DNA from 2 places in the Streptomyces sp. NPDC048590 genome. Region 1 is predicted to be linked to the other one. Evidence: riboswitches for the same ligand, from Rfam matches in the RefSeq annotation. Region 1 holds a riboswitch; the other holds the start of a gene.
What was found. A riboswitch is a leader RNA that binds a small molecule or an ion and turns the genes downstream of it on or off. The one in region 1 is predicted to bind glycine.

Region 1 (7,091 bases):
TCGCGGATCTGGCGGAGGTCCGTACGACGCTCGGCGAGAACAAGAAGAAGTTCCAGGGCAAGCTGGCGGCGGCCCAGAAGCTGCTCAACACCCTCACCGCCGCCGAGCGGGCCAAGATGGCCGAGGACGAGCAGCGCGCCAGCCGCTCCGCGGGGGACCGGGTCGAGCTCGGCAACGAGGTGCCGGCCTCCGCACTCGGCGCGGCGGCGCTCGCGGCCGCTGACACCCGGGTGGGCAAGCCCTACGTCCGGGCGGCCACGGGCCCCGACTCCTTCGACTGCTCGGGCCTGACCATGTGGGCGTACGCCCAGGCCGGAGCGGACATCACCCGCACCACGTACACCCAGATCAACGAGGGCACCCGCATCGGGCGCAGCCAGCTGAAGCCCGGAGACCTGGTCTTCTTCAGCAACACCTCGCACGTGGGCCTGTACGCCGGCAACAACACCGTGCTGCACGCGCCGTACCCGGGCGCCTACGTCCGCTACGAGTCGATGGACACCGTCGGCAGCTACCAGGCGGCCGTACGCATCTGAGCCTTCCGTCCAGCATCACCGGGACACCCCGGGGCCCGCGGAGGTACGCGGGTCCGCGGGGCCCGGCCGCTCACCGGGGCCGCCCGGGGACGGCCATGGCCTGGTACGCGGGCACCCGGCGGCGGGTCCACCCGCCGCCGGACCGGTCCTGTCGGCCTGCCGCCTCAGCACTCGATGATGTTCACCGCGAGCCCGCCCCGGGCCGTCTCCTTGTACTTCACACTCATGTCCGCGCCGGTGTCCTTCATGGTCTTGATGACCTTGTCCAGGGACACCTTGTGGCTGCCGTCCCCGCGCAGCGCCATCTTCGCCGCCGTGACCGCCTTGACCGCCGCCATGCCGTTGCGCTCGATGCAGGGGATCTGGACGAGCCCGCCGACCGGGTCGCAGGTCAGCCCCAGATTGTGCTCCATGCCGATCTCGGCGGCGTTCTCGACCTGCTCGGGGGAGCCGCCCAGGACCTCGGCGAGGGCGCCCGCGGCCATGGAACAGGCCGAGCCGACCTCGCCCTGGCAGCCGACCTCGGCGCCGGAGATGGAGGCGTTCTCCTTGAAGAGCATGCCGATGGCGCCCGCGGCCAGCAGGAAGCGGACCACGCCGTCCTCCTTCTCCGCCTCGGTGCAGCCGCCGGCGGCGAAGTTCATCCAGTAGTGCAGGACGGCCGGGATGATCCCTGCCGCGCCGTTGGTCGGGGCGGTGACCACGCGGCCCCCGGCGGCGTTCTCCTCGTTGACCGCCATCGCGTAGAGGGTGATCCACTCCATCGCGTGCGTCTGGGGATCTCCCTCGGCGCGCAGCTGGCGGGCCGAGTTCGCGGCGCGGCGGCGGACCTTCAGGCCGCCCGGCAGGATGCCCTCGCGGGACATGCCACGGGCGATGCAGGCCTGCATGACCCGCCAGATCTCCAGCAGCCCGGCCCTGATCTCGTCCTCGCTGCGCCAGGCCCGCTCGTTCTCCAGCATGAGCGAGGAGATGGAGAGGCCGGTCTCCCGGGCGAGACGCAGCAGCTCGTCGCCGGTGCGGAAGGGGTGCTTGAGCACGGTGTCGTCCGGGACGATCGGATTCTCGCCGTCCACGGCGTCCTCGTCGACGACGAATCCGCCGCCCACCGAGTAGTACGTCTTCTCCAGCAGAGGGGCGCCCTCGGCGTCGTACGCGAAGACCGTCATCCCGTTGGCGTGGTACGGGAGGGCCTTGCGCCGGTGCAGGACCAGGTGCTCGTCGGCGTCGAAGGGGATCTCGTGCGTGCCCAGCAGGCTGATCCGGCCCGAGGCGCGGATCTCCTCGACGCGGGTGTCGGCGCCCTCGACGTCGACCGTGCGGGGCGACTCGCCCTCCAGCCCCAGCAGGACCGCCTTCGGGGTGCCGTGACCGTGGCCGGTGGCGCCGAGCGAGCCGTAGAGCTCGGCCCGTATCGACGCGGTGTGGACCAGCAGACCCTCGTTCTTGAGCCGGCGGGCGAACATACGGGCCGCGCGCATCGGGCCGACCGTGTGGGAGCTGGACGGGCCGATACCGACGGAGAAGAGGTCGAAGACCGAGAGGGCCACGGGGAGTACTCCTAAGGCGTTGGTGGACGTCGTTGTCCGCCGGGTGGTGCGGGGGAAGGGCCGGTGGGCCCGGGAGTGCGGGGCAAAGGGGTGGGGGCACCGCGCACGCCGTTCCAGTGTGCGTGGTGCCCCCACCCTGTGTGCAAACCGCGGGCGTCTACTTGACGCCGGGGTACAGCGGGAACTTCTCGGCCAGCGCGACGACGCGGGCCTTGAGGGCGTCGGCGTCGTACGCCGGCTTCAGCGCTGCCGCGATGATCTCGGCGACCTCGGCGAAGTCCGCCGCGCCGAAGCCACGGGTGGCCAGGGCGGGCGTACCGATCCGCAGACCCGAGGTGACCATCGGGGGACGCGGGTCGTTGGGGATGGCGTTGCGGTTGACCGTGATGCCCAGCTCGTGGAGCCGGTCCTCGGCCTGCTGGCCGTCCAGCTCGGAGTTGCGCAGGTCGACCAGGACCAGGTGCACGTCCGTGCCGCCGGAGAGGACGGACACGCCCACCTCGGTGACGTCGGGCTGAACCAGGCGCTCGGCGAGGATGCGGGCGCCTTCCAGGGTGCGCTGCTGGCGCTCCTTGAACTCCTCGGTCGCCGCGACCTTGAAGGAGACGGCCTTGGCCGCGATCACGTGCTCCAGCGGGCCGCCCTGCTGACCGGGGAAGACCGCCGAGTTGATCTTCTTGGCGAGCTCCTGGGTCGACAGGATGACACCACCGCGCGGACCGCCGAGGGTCTTGTGGGTGGTGGTGGTGACGACGTGGGCGTGCGGCACCGGGTTGGGGTGCAGGCCCGCGGCGACCAGACCGGCGAAGTGCGCCATGTCGACCATCAGGTAGGCGCCGACCTCGTCCGCGATCCGGCGGAAGGCGGCGAAGTCCAGCTGGCGCGGGTAGGCGGACCAGCCGGCCACGATGAGCTTCGGCTTCGACTCCTTGGCCAGGCGCTCCACCTCGGCCATGTCCACGACACCGGTGTCGTCGACGTGGTACGGGACCACGTTGTAGAGCTTGCCGGAGAAGTTGATCTTCATGCCGTGGGTCAGGTGACCGCCGTGGGCCAGGTTCAGACCCATGATCGTGTCGCCCGGCTTGAGCAGCGCGAACATCGCGGCGGCGTTGGCCTGCGCACCCGAGTGCGGCTGGACGTTCGCGGCCTCGGCGCCGAAGAGCGCCTTGATGCGGTCGATCGCGATCTGCTCGACCACGTCGACGTGCTCGCACCCGCCGTAGTAGCGGCGGCCGGGGTAGCCCTCGGCGTACTTGTTGGTCAGGACGGAGCCCTGCGCCTCCATGACCGCGACCGGAGCGAAGTTCTCCGAGGCGATCATCTCGAGGGTGGACTGCTGACGGTGGAGCTCGGCGTCGACGGCGGCGGCGACGTCCGGGTCCAGCTCGTGGAGGGAGGAGTTGAGAAGCGACATCAGGGGGTCCCTAGGGTCTCAGTTGCCGGAGAACGCGGTGTACTCGTCGGCGGACAGGAGATCGTCCGGCTCCTGTGCGACGCGCACCTTGAACAGCCAGCCGCCCTCGAAGGGGGCGGAGTTCACCAGCGACGGGTCGTCGACGACGTCCTGGTTCGCCGCGGTCACCTCGCCGGTCACCGGCGAGTACAGGTCGCTGACCGACTTGGTCGACTCCAGCTCACCGCAGGTCTCGCCCGCGGTCACCGTGTCACCGACCTCCGGGAGCTGGGCGTAGACGACGTCACCGAGCGCGTTGGCCGCGAACTCGGTGATGCCGACCGTGGCCACGCCGTCCTCGAGGGCCGACAGCCACTCGTGCTCCTTGCTGTACCGCAGCTGCTGGGGGTTGCTCATGACCTGAATTCTCCTGTACGCGGGGGAGTGCTGATGAACGGTGGTCTTGCGGTGTGAGACACGAATGCGTCACGTGGCCGTGGCCGGCGCGACGCCCGCGGCTCACTTACGGCGCTTGTAGAAAGGCAGTGCCACGACCTCGTACGGCTCGTGCGTGCCCCGGATGTCGACGCCGACACCCTCCGTACCGGGCTCGGCGTGCGCCGCGTCCACGTAGGCCATGGCGATCGGCTTGCCCAGGGTGGGCGACGGGGCTCCGGAGGTGACCTCGCCCACGACCTTCCCGTCCACGACGACGGAGAAGCCGGCACGCGGGACCCGGCGGCCCTCGGCGATCAGGCCGACGAGCTTGCGGGGCGGCGCGCTCTCCGCGCGCTCCGCGGCGGCGGCGAGCGCCTCGCGGCCGACGAAGTCGCCTTCCTTCTCGAACTTCACGACCCTGCCCAGGCCGGCGTCGAAGGGGGTCAGCGCGGTCGTCAGCTCGTGCCCGTACAGCGGCATGCCCGCCTCCAGGCGGAGCGTGTCGCGGCAGGAGAGCCCGCAGGGGATCAGGTCGTACGGGGCCCCGGCCTCGGTCAGCGCCTTCCACAGCTCCTCCGCGTGCTCGGGCGCGACGAAGAGCTCGAACCCGTCCTCGCCCGTGTAGCCCGTACGGGCGATGAGCGCGGGGACGCCGGCGACGGTGCCGGGGAGACCGGCGTAGTACTTCAGTCCGTCCAGGTCGGCGTCGGTGACCGACTTCAGTACGGCGGGCGAGTCCGGGCCCTGGACGGCGAGGAGCGCGTAGGCCTCGCGGTCGTCGCGTACCTCCGCGTCGAAGTCCCCGGCGCGGGCGGTCAGGGTGTCCAGGACGAGCTGGGCGTTGCCCGCGTTGGCGACCACCATGTACTCGGGGGCCCCGGTGTCGTGGAGGCGGTAGACGATCAGGTCGTCCAGGATTCCGCCGTCCTCCGCCACGATCATCGTGTAGCGGGCCCGGCCCACGCCGACGGTGGCGATGTTCCCGACCAGCGCGTAGCTCAGGAAGGCGGCCGCCTGCGGCCCGGTGACGGTGATCTCGCCCATGTGCGACAGGTCGAACAGTCCGGCCCGGGTGCGCACGGCGTTGTGCTCGTCGCGCTCGCTGGCGTACCGCAGCGGCATGTCCCAGCCCGCGAAGTCGGTCATGGTGGCGCCCAGCGACCGGTGCAGGGCGTCGAGGGCGGTGTGACGGGGGGCGCTCGGGGCAGTGCTCATGGACATGGCTCCAGGGCATGACGACAGGGGGCGGTTCCCTCCCCATCTGTCATCGGAACCTGAGAGGTTCGCCGAGAGCCCCTGAACGGGTCCGGACGGGTCACCCCGTCAGGCTCGGCTTGCACCTTGGGTGGGGCCGCAGGGCGGCCCGCTTTTCAGATCTGCCTCATCCACGCGGTACGGGGCCTGAGAGATTCAAGGGAGGAACTTGCTCCTTCGGCGCCCGGCGCACACGGTGACCGGGACTCTCCCGCGCGGATTCAAACGGCCGGTATGCAGTTTGGCGGGGTCATCATCGCACGGCTTGCGGGAGAGTGGGACGGCCAGGTCCGTAGTGGGGTGGGGCGCGACACGTCGGCGAGGGAGCGGTTGTCCCGCATTACCTTTTCTTTACACTTCTTGGGCAGGTCCATGTGCAGGTCGGCGGGTGACTCGGCAGGGGGATGACGATGACATCGCAGCACTACGCGAGCATCGCGGGGGCGGCAAGCGGCGCGATGCCCCGGCAGCCGGGCGCGCCCGAGCGCGAGGCGGGCGGCGGGCGGCCGGAGGTGGTGTGTGACCTCAGGGGCGCCGCCGGCCGGGGGGTCCGCGTCCTGGACTTCGCGGCGGGTGACGTCGTGGTGGTCTCCGGACTGCCCGGCAGCGGCAAGTCGACGCTGATCCGGCGGACCGTCCGGGACCACGCGATCGACTCCCAGGACACCCGGGACCGCTGGGAGGCCGTCCTGCCCGCCTTACTCCCGTACGCCCTCTACCGGCCCCTGGCGCGCGTCGCCCACTACGCAGGGCTCCGGCGAGCCCTGCGCTCCGGCGGGTCGGTCGTCGTGCACGACTGCGGTACGCAGACCTGGGTGCGGCGCTGGCTGGCCCGGGAGGCGCTGCGGCGGGGAGGTGCTCTGCACCTCGTCCTGCTCGACGTCCCTCCGGACGTGGCCCGGCAGGGTCAGCGGGAGCGGGGGAGAGGGGTCTCGGGGTACGCCTTCGCCCGTCACAGGCGGGCGGTCGGGCGACTGCTGCGCGGCATCGAACGCGGCCTGCTGCCGCCGGGGTGCGCCTCGGCGGTCCTGCTCGACCGCGAGACGGCCACGGCGATCGGCCGGATCTCCTTCCCCGCACCACGGCCCGGGGTGGAATGAAGCGGTCCGGGACGGGTGCGCCCGCGGTGTGCCGTGTTCCGGACGGCGGCCCGGACGCGTCACCGTTCGCATACGCACAGTTCGCGGCCCTCGGTCCGGGTGTCCGGATGGTGGATGGCGCGGTGGACGGGGTGGTGCCGTCCGGCAGGCGGCACTGCCCTCCCGGGGTGAGCCGGTCTAAGGTTTCAGCCGCACCGCATGGCGAGAAAGGGACACAGACACCGTGGACATTCCGGCTCAGGCCCAGGGCCCGTTGCATCCGTCGTCCGGATGGCCGGCCAACGAGCTCGAGGAGGTGCTGAGCGCCGCGCTCGGCGTCCCCGAGTCCGGAGGCCGGCTGGTCGAGGTCCTGGGACGCAGCCAGGTCTGGGTGCCGCTGCCCAACGGTGGCGGGCCGGACAGCGCCGACCTCGACCTCCCGACGGTCGACATCGGCGGCGGGGCCTATGTCCCCGTGTTCAGCTCGGAGGCGCAGTTCCTCCAGTGCGTCGGCTCCCACCTCTCCTTCACCGTCGCCCCCGCGCGCGACTTCGCCCGCGGGCTCCCTCCGCAGCTCGGGATAGCGGTCAACCCGGGCGGTGCCGTCGGAGTGCCGCTGCCCCCGGCGGCGGTCGCGGAGCTCTGCAGGTCCGGGCGCACACCGCTGGACGGCCCCGCGAGCGGCGGCCGGGTCAGGCTCTACGAGCCCGACTGGAAGGAGGACCCCGTCGACTTCCTCGCCGAGGTGTCCGCCGAGTTCCGGGCGACCGGTGTGACAGGCACCGCGCGCAGGGCCCTCGCCAGCATCGAGGGCGACAGCCCCGTCCTCTTCGTCGCG
Region 2 (7,091 bases), on a different contig from region 1:
AAGGGGTGCAGTGCGCCGAACTCGGGCCAGGTGATCGACTCCATCTCGGCGGTCGCGTTGAGCTTCATCGTGCAGGAACCCAGCGGGATCATGCCCCGGTCCAGCGCGTAGTCGCGGTCGGCGAGCTTGCGCAGGTAACGCAGCATCGCCGTCTCGGACCGGTGCTGGTGGAAGACAGGGTGGGTGAGCACGGTGTCGGTGCGCAGCAGCTGCTCGGGCAGCGCGTCGGCGGACTCGGCGTCCAGTGCGTCGATGTCGCCGTCGGCCCCGAAGGCCGCCCAGACCGCCGCGACCTGGGCGCGGGTGGTGGTCTCGTCGCAGGCGATGGAGACGTGGTCGGCGTCGACCAGGCGGAGGTTGACCCCGCGCTCACGCGCGTCCGCCACGACCTCGGAGGCCTTGCCCGGGACGCGCACCGTGAGGGTGTCGAAGTACGCCTCGTGCACGACCGCCACACCGGCGGCACGCAGCCCCTCCGCCAGGATCGCCGCGAAGCGGTGGGTGCGGCGGGCGATCGTCCGCAGCCCCTCGGGGCCGTGGTAGACGGCGTACATGCCCGCCATGACGGCCAGCAGCACCTGCGCGGTGCAGATGTTGCTCGTGGCCTTCTCACGGCGGATGTGCTGCTCACGCGTCTGAAGCGCCAGCCGGTAGGCCTTGTTGCCGTCCGCGTCGACGGAGACACCGACGAGCCGCCCGGGAAGGCTGCGGGCGAACTTCTCACGTACGGCCATGAAGCCTGCGTGCGGTCCGCCGAAGCCCATCGGGACGCCGAAGCGCTGGGTGGTGCCGACCGCGATGTCCGCGCCCAGCTCACCCGGCGAGGTGAGCAGAGTGAGGGCCAGCAGGTCGGCGGCGACGGTGACGATCGCGCCGAGCTCGTGCGCCCGGTCGATGACGGGCTTGATGTCGCGGACGGCGCCTGAGGCGCCCGGGTACTGGAGCAGCACACCGAAGACGCCCCGCTCGGCCAGCTCGGCGGGGATGCCCTCGCCGAGGTCGGCGACGACCACCTCGACGCCGGTCGGCTCGGCGCGGGTCTCGATCACCGCGATGGTCTGCGGCAGGGTGTCGGCGTCCACCAGGAAGACGCCGCCCTTCACCTTGCCGACACGGCGGGCCAGGGCCATGGCCTCGGCGGCGGCGGTGCCCTCGTCGAGGAGGGAGGCGCCGGAGGTGGGCAGTCCGGTCAGGTCGGCGACCATCGTCTGGAAGTTGAGGAGGGCCTCCAGCCGGCCCTGGGAGATCTCCGGCTGGTACGGCGTGTAGGCCGTGTACCAGGCGGGGTTCTCCATGACGTTGCGCAGGATCACCGGCGGGGTGAAGGTGCCGTAGTAGCCCAGCCCGATCATCGGGGCGAGGACCTGGTTGCGGTCGGCGAGGCTGCGCAGCTCGGCCAGGACCTCGGCCTCGGTACGCGCTTCGGGAAGGTCCAGCGCCTCGGCACTCTTGATGACGTCGGGGACGGCGGCGGCGGTGAGCTCGTCGAGGGATCCGTAGCCGATCTGGGCCAGCATCTTCGCCTGAGCCTCGGCGTCGGGCCCGATGTGGCGCTGCTCGAAGGGAATGCCCTGCTCCAGCTGGGAGAGCGGAGTGCGACGGGGGGTCATGATGGAGGCCTCCTGGTCTGCCACGACCTGCGGGGGGCGCCACGGCGTGGCTGCCCGAACGGCCTCCCCCTCTGTCATCTCGACCTGAGAGCTTCACCGGCACGCCCCGGGGCACACCGGCTTTCACCGTCGGTGAGGGCGGCGCCCGCGGCGGCACATGCCGTACGGATTCCGCCCTGCTTTCCAGAGTGACCTCGTCCGTGCGGTACGGGGGCCTGAGAGATTCCGGGGAGGAGTTGCTCCTTCGGCGCCTCCGGAATGACTCCGGAGAACTCTCCCGCACAGGGTCAGCAGCCATGTCCCAGCCTACCAGCGGGGTCGCGGCAGGCCTTCTCGAGTGGCCGATGCCCGGGATCTGGCCTTTCGTAGAGCCTGTGGAGCAGTAGCGACCACCTGACGCAGTTGTGACCAGTGGGAGGCACCGTGCAGACCGACATCGATCCGCGCAGCCTGATCGGCCGCAAGGCCTTCGACCGTCGAGGTGCCAAGATCGGGACGGTGGACGAGGTCTATCTCGACGATGCCACCGGGGTCCCCGAGTGGGCCGCAGTACGTACCGGTCTCTTCACCAGGGACGCGTTCGTCCCTCTGGAGCCGAGCGAATTCGTCGACGGGGCACTCGTGATCCCCTTCGACCGGGCGCTGATCAAGGACGCCCCCGACTTCGGCGTGGGCCGCCACCTCTCCCCCGAGCAGGAACTGCAGCTGTACCGGCACTACGGCCTGGACGCCTCCCCCTCCCCCTCCGGCGGCAAGGGCCCCGACAGGGACTTCGGGAAGCTCGCCGGCCACGACGAGTAGTCCACCGGGTCCTTAACCAGGGGCAGCGGATCGGCCGGCCGCAGCTCGGGATCGTCGACGCGGAAGGTCCGCACCCTGCCGGGTGCCGTCCACGGTTCCTCGAACCGCACGGTGACCCGGCCGATGCCGCTGCCCTGCACCCATCCGTGACCGTGGACGTCGTGCCGTACATCGTGACCGGCGGACCAGCGGCGCTCCGCCGGTCTCTCCTCCAGGACCGGCCCGGCGGGCTCATCCGCCCCACCGCTCCCCTCGTCGTCACCCGGCCCGGTGGCGCTCCCGGCGGCATGCTCCGCTTCCGCGGCCTGGGCGAACAGATCCTCCTGGGTGAAGTCCGCCAGCCCCGTGACGCCGACCCCGAGCAGCCGTACGCCGCCGGTGGTGTCCACGGCCTCCAGAAGGCGCGCAGCGGCCTCTCTGACGACCGCGGGATCGTCGGTGGGGCCTCGCAGGGTCTCGGATCTGGTGAGCGTGGAGAAGTCGTACCTGCGGACCTTGAGGACCACGGTGCGCCCTGACCTGCCCGCGCCGCGCAGTCGGCCCACGCACCGGTCGGCGAGCCGCTCCACCTCGTGCCTGACCCGGACGCGGTCGTGAAGGTCGACGTCGAAGGTGTCCTCGACGGACACCGACTTGGCGTCCCGCTCGGCGACGACGGGCCGGTCGTCGTACCCCTGGGCCATGCGATGGAGCGCGACGCCGTGGGCCCTGCCCAGCAGGCGCACGAGTTCCGCCTCGCCCGCCTCGGCGAGGTGGCTGACAAGGGTCATTCCCGCCCGCCTGAGGTGGTCCCCCGTGGCCGGTCCCACGCCGGGAAGGATGCGCACGGACATCGGCGCGAGGAGCTCGCGCTCGGTACCGGGTTCGATCAGCAGCAGCCCGTCCGGCTTCGCCTCCTCCGAGGCGATCTTCGCCAGCATCTTGGACCCGGCGAGCCCCACGGAGCCGCTGAGTCCGGTGACAGCGCTGATCACCTCGCGCAACTGGGCGCCCACGGCACGCGCGGACGCCGTGTCGTCGGCGACACCACCGGCTTCCAGATCGACGAACGCCTCGTCCAGGCTGAGCGGCTCCACGAGCGGCGACAGCCTGCCCAGGAGTTCCATCACCTGGTCGCTCACCGTCCGGTAGAGCGCGAAGCGCGGCACCAGATAAGCGGCGTTGGGAGCGAGCCGCCTGGCCTGGGCCATCGGCATCGCCGAGTGCACACCCAGCCGTCGCGCCTCGTACGACGCGGTGGCGACCACTCCGCGCATCCCCAGGCCGCCCACCACCACCGGCTTGCCCCGCAGGCTGGGCTTCGCCGCCTGCTCCGCGGAGGCGTAGAAGGCATCCATGTCGAGATGCAGAATGGTCGGCGCGGCTCTCACGTGTACCGATGCTGCCCTACGCCACTGACATCCGGACCGCCCGGCACACGGACCTGGCCGGGCTCTCCCCGGTACTCAGCCGGCGCGATTACGCCGCCGCGCCAGTTCGTCGGCGGGATTGTGGCCGATGAGGGTCTCCCCCGTGTCCACACGCTCCCCGTGGAGCTGGGACAGCGCCGCGTCGACGTCCCGCCAGACGACCCCGACCGCGATTCCGAACACCCCCTGGCCCCCTTGCAGCAGGTTCACGACCTCGTCGGGCGAGGAGCACTCGTAGACGGTGGCTCCGTCGCTCATCAGGGTCATCCGCTCGAGATCCGTGAATCCGCGGGCCCTCAGGTGCTGCACCGTGGTGCGGATGTTCTGCAGAGCGACCCCGGTGTCCAGGAACCGCTTGACGATCTTGAGCAGAACCACGTCGCGGAAGCTGTACAGACGCTGGGTTCCCGAACCGTAGGCGGGGCGTACGCTCGGTTCCACGAGGCCGGTACGCGCCCAGTAGTCGAGCTGCCGGTAGGTGATCCCGGCTGCCGCGCATGCTGTCGGCCCCCGATAGCCGATGTCCCCTGTCACTGCCGCACCGTCCGCTGCCACCACCGCCGGCTGAGCCGGCTGCCTGATGGAGTGGTCGGCCGCACTGCCGTGCTGCCGGTACGGCCCACCCGCAGCCGCACCGTCGCCGCTGATCCTCACGCCGACCTCCGTCCTTGACCTGCCATCTCGAAGGTAGGCAGTCACCAGGGGTGCGTCAACGATCGCCACACTCGGCACGCCGAGTGATAATCACCCTGAGGGTGGTTTCCCGTGACTGGTTTCCGGGAACGGCTTGTCGGATGCGCTGACGCACCACCTGCCGGACGGTCACTGGCTGTTGGTATCGAAGTCCTCCGGCGAGATCTGGTCGAGGAACTCGCGGAACTTCTCCACCTCGTCCTCCTGCTCGTCGGGGATGGCGATACCCGCGTCGTCCAGCACCCCGTCACTGCCGTAGATCGGAGTACCGGTGCGCAGGGCGAGCGCTATGGCGTCGGACGGCCGCGCACTCACCTCGACACCACTGGCAAAGACCAGCTCCGCGTAGAAGACCCCTTCTCGGAGGTCCGTGATGCGGACCTCGGTGAGCTCCTGGCCTACGGCCTCGAGCACGTCCTTGAAGAGATCGTGGGTCAGCGGCCTGGCCGGAGCCATGCCCTGCTGGGCGAAAGCGATCGCGGTCGCTTCCCCAGGGCCGATCCAGATAGGGAGATACCGGTCGCCTCCCACTTCACGCAGGAGCACGATCGGTTGGTTGGAGGGCATTTCCACCCGGACACCCACAACGTCGAGCTCGTTCACACAGCAACCCTAGGACGTGCCCGCCATGTTTGGATAGTCGGGCTCCTCCCAGGTCAGTGGAAACCGACCTTCAGGGCGCTCTGGACCAGTGCGGCGTGGAGCCGGACGGAGAGGTCCGCAAGCTCCTTGGCAGTGGCCTCCGCATGGGCCCTGGTCTGCGGATTCCTGTGCCGACGCAAGGGCGCGACGATCTGTTCCACCAGCCCGGCCTCACGGTCGGCGGCCGCCTTCACCGACCGGAGGTGCCGCGGTTCCAGACCGAAACGGCCGAGATCGCACACGAGCCGGGCGATCGTGACCGCGTCCGCGTCGTAGCTGCCGCCGGAGGCGGGCGCCAGGAGACCGTAGGCCTCCCACTCGTCGAGCTGCTCCTCGGTGGCCTCGGTCGCCGCGAGCAGCTCCGAGCGCCCGATACGGGCCGCCGTGGCCGTGCCGGCCTCCTGGTCCCATCGGGTGTCGCCGGAGTCACCCCGGCCACCGGCGGACGGCAGAACCGCCTGCTCGCCCCTGGCGAGCGCCTCCAGGTGCTCACGGATCACCTTCAGCGGAAGGTAGTGGTCCCGCTGCATCCGAAGCACCTGAGCCAGCCGCTCGACGTCGGCGGGGCTGAACTTCCGGTAGCCCGAGGGCGTCCGCTCGGGCTCGATGAGTCCCTCCGCCTCCAGGAAGCGGATCTTCGAGATGGTGACTTCGGGGAATTCGTCGCGCAGCTGCAGAAGCACCGTGCCGATGCTCATGGCGCGCTGGCCCGGGGCGGCGGTGCCGTTGCCGGCACCGCCTGTCGGTGTTCGCAGCATGGACCTTCCTCAGGTCCCCCGGACAGTGTCCGGGGGACGGTCACACGCCCCGCTGGCTCGCGTAGAAGACCAGCCGGTACTTACCGATCTGGACTTCGTCGCCATTGGTCAGCGCGACGGAATCGATGCGCTCGCGGTTGACGTAGGTGCCGTTGAGGCTGCCGACGTCGCCCACGGTGAAACTACCGTCCGGACTCCTGCGGAACTCCACATGACGCCGCGACACGGTCACGTCGTCGAGGAAAATATCGCCCTGCGGGTGACGGCCGGCCGTGGTCAGGTCGCTGTCGAGCAGGAACCGGCTTCCCGAGTTCGGGCCGCGGCGGACCACGAGGAGCGCGGAGCCCGCGGGCAGGGCGTCGACCGCCGCCTGGGCCTCCGGCGAGAGCGAGGGAACGGCCGCCTGGCCGGTCGCCTCCGCCTCGTACGCCTCGATACCGGAGATGGAGATGGTCGAGGTCGTCTCCGAGGCGCGCTCCGGAATCCCGGCCCGCAACGGCGCGCCGCAGTTGGAGCAGAAGCGGCTTGCCTCCGCATTGTTATGCCCGCACCTGGTACAGACCGGCATGGACGAACCCTCCGGAGCGGGGGCGAACCCTCCACCCGTACTTGAGGTCGGTGAGTCCCCGAAACCTATGCGTCCCGCACCGGCGGGGTCAACAGACGACGCGCCGGGGCCGTGGACCTCGTCACGGAACAGCGGGCGCTCCGTGCCCTGCTCCTCGGCTCCCTGGCCCTGACGCGGAGCTCGGTGGCGGGCAGCGCTGTTGCTGTCCTCGCGGGAGCTCTTTCCGAACAACTTCGCAAACAACTTCACGGGCGTTTCCCCTTGACCGAAATAGACCCGCCCGTGGGGCAGGACGAACCCTGAATGAACACACCTGCCGACCCGGACATCCTCACAACGTCCGTATCCACCCGACAGTTTCCACCACGCGTCACCGATCCGTTGCGCCGACCCCCCGCAACCCGCGACCCGTGTCCCGCGAGACCGCCGAAGCTGTGTCTCACGGGGACGACGACCGAGCGTAATCAGGCTGTTTCGCCGGACGCAAGGCGTCCACGACGATGTCGTCGACGCGTGCCACCTCAGCCGTGGCCTGCTCCTTCTCCAGCGTCTGCACCACACCACCGGGGATGTTCAGCGCAGGTTCGAGGTCCTGGGGCTTGCCGATGAC

Region 2: linked by a shared signal. The riboswitch ahead of gcvP (aminomethyl-transferring glycine dehydrogenase) and the one ahead of gcvT (glycine cleavage system aminomethyltransferase GcvT) in region 1 are both predicted to bind glycine.

What each region holds. Positions count from the first base shown of each region.
Region 1 covers NZ_JBICWC010000003.1:312,369-319,459, reverse strand. Annotated here, with positions in the region: gene ACGFNN_RS09715 (NlpC/P60 family protein) at 1-536, shown strand, start outside; gene ACGFNN_RS09710 (L-serine ammonia-lyase) at 701-2,086, opposite strand; gene glyA (serine hydroxymethyltransferase) at 2,244-3,503, opposite strand; gene gcvH (glycine cleavage system protein GcvH) at 3,522-3,899, opposite strand; gene gcvT (glycine cleavage system aminomethyltransferase GcvT) at 4,002-5,135, opposite strand; glycine riboswitch at 5,301-5,398, opposite strand; gene ACGFNN_RS09690 (AAA family ATPase) at 5,585-6,274, shown strand; gene ACGFNN_RS09685 (enhanced serine sensitivity protein SseB) at 6,498-7,091, shown strand, end outside.
Region 2 covers NZ_JBICWC010000002.1:5,429-12,519, reverse strand. Annotated here, with positions in the region: gene gcvP (aminomethyl-transferring glycine dehydrogenase) at 1-1,610, opposite strand, end outside; glycine riboswitch at 1,804-1,900, opposite strand; gene ACGFNN_RS04515 (PRC-barrel domain-containing protein) at 2,034-2,411, shown strand; gene ACGFNN_RS04510 (DNA polymerase IV) at 2,327-3,781, opposite strand; gene ACGFNN_RS04505 (MerR family transcriptional regulator) at 3,857-4,474, opposite strand; gene ACGFNN_RS04500 (bifunctional nuclease family protein) at 4,643-5,116, opposite strand; gene ACGFNN_RS04495 (MerR family transcriptional regulator) at 5,170-5,913, opposite strand; gene ACGFNN_RS04490 (FHA domain-containing protein) at 5,954-6,730, opposite strand; gene ACGFNN_RS04485 (DUF881 domain-containing protein) at 6,921-7,091, opposite strand, start outside.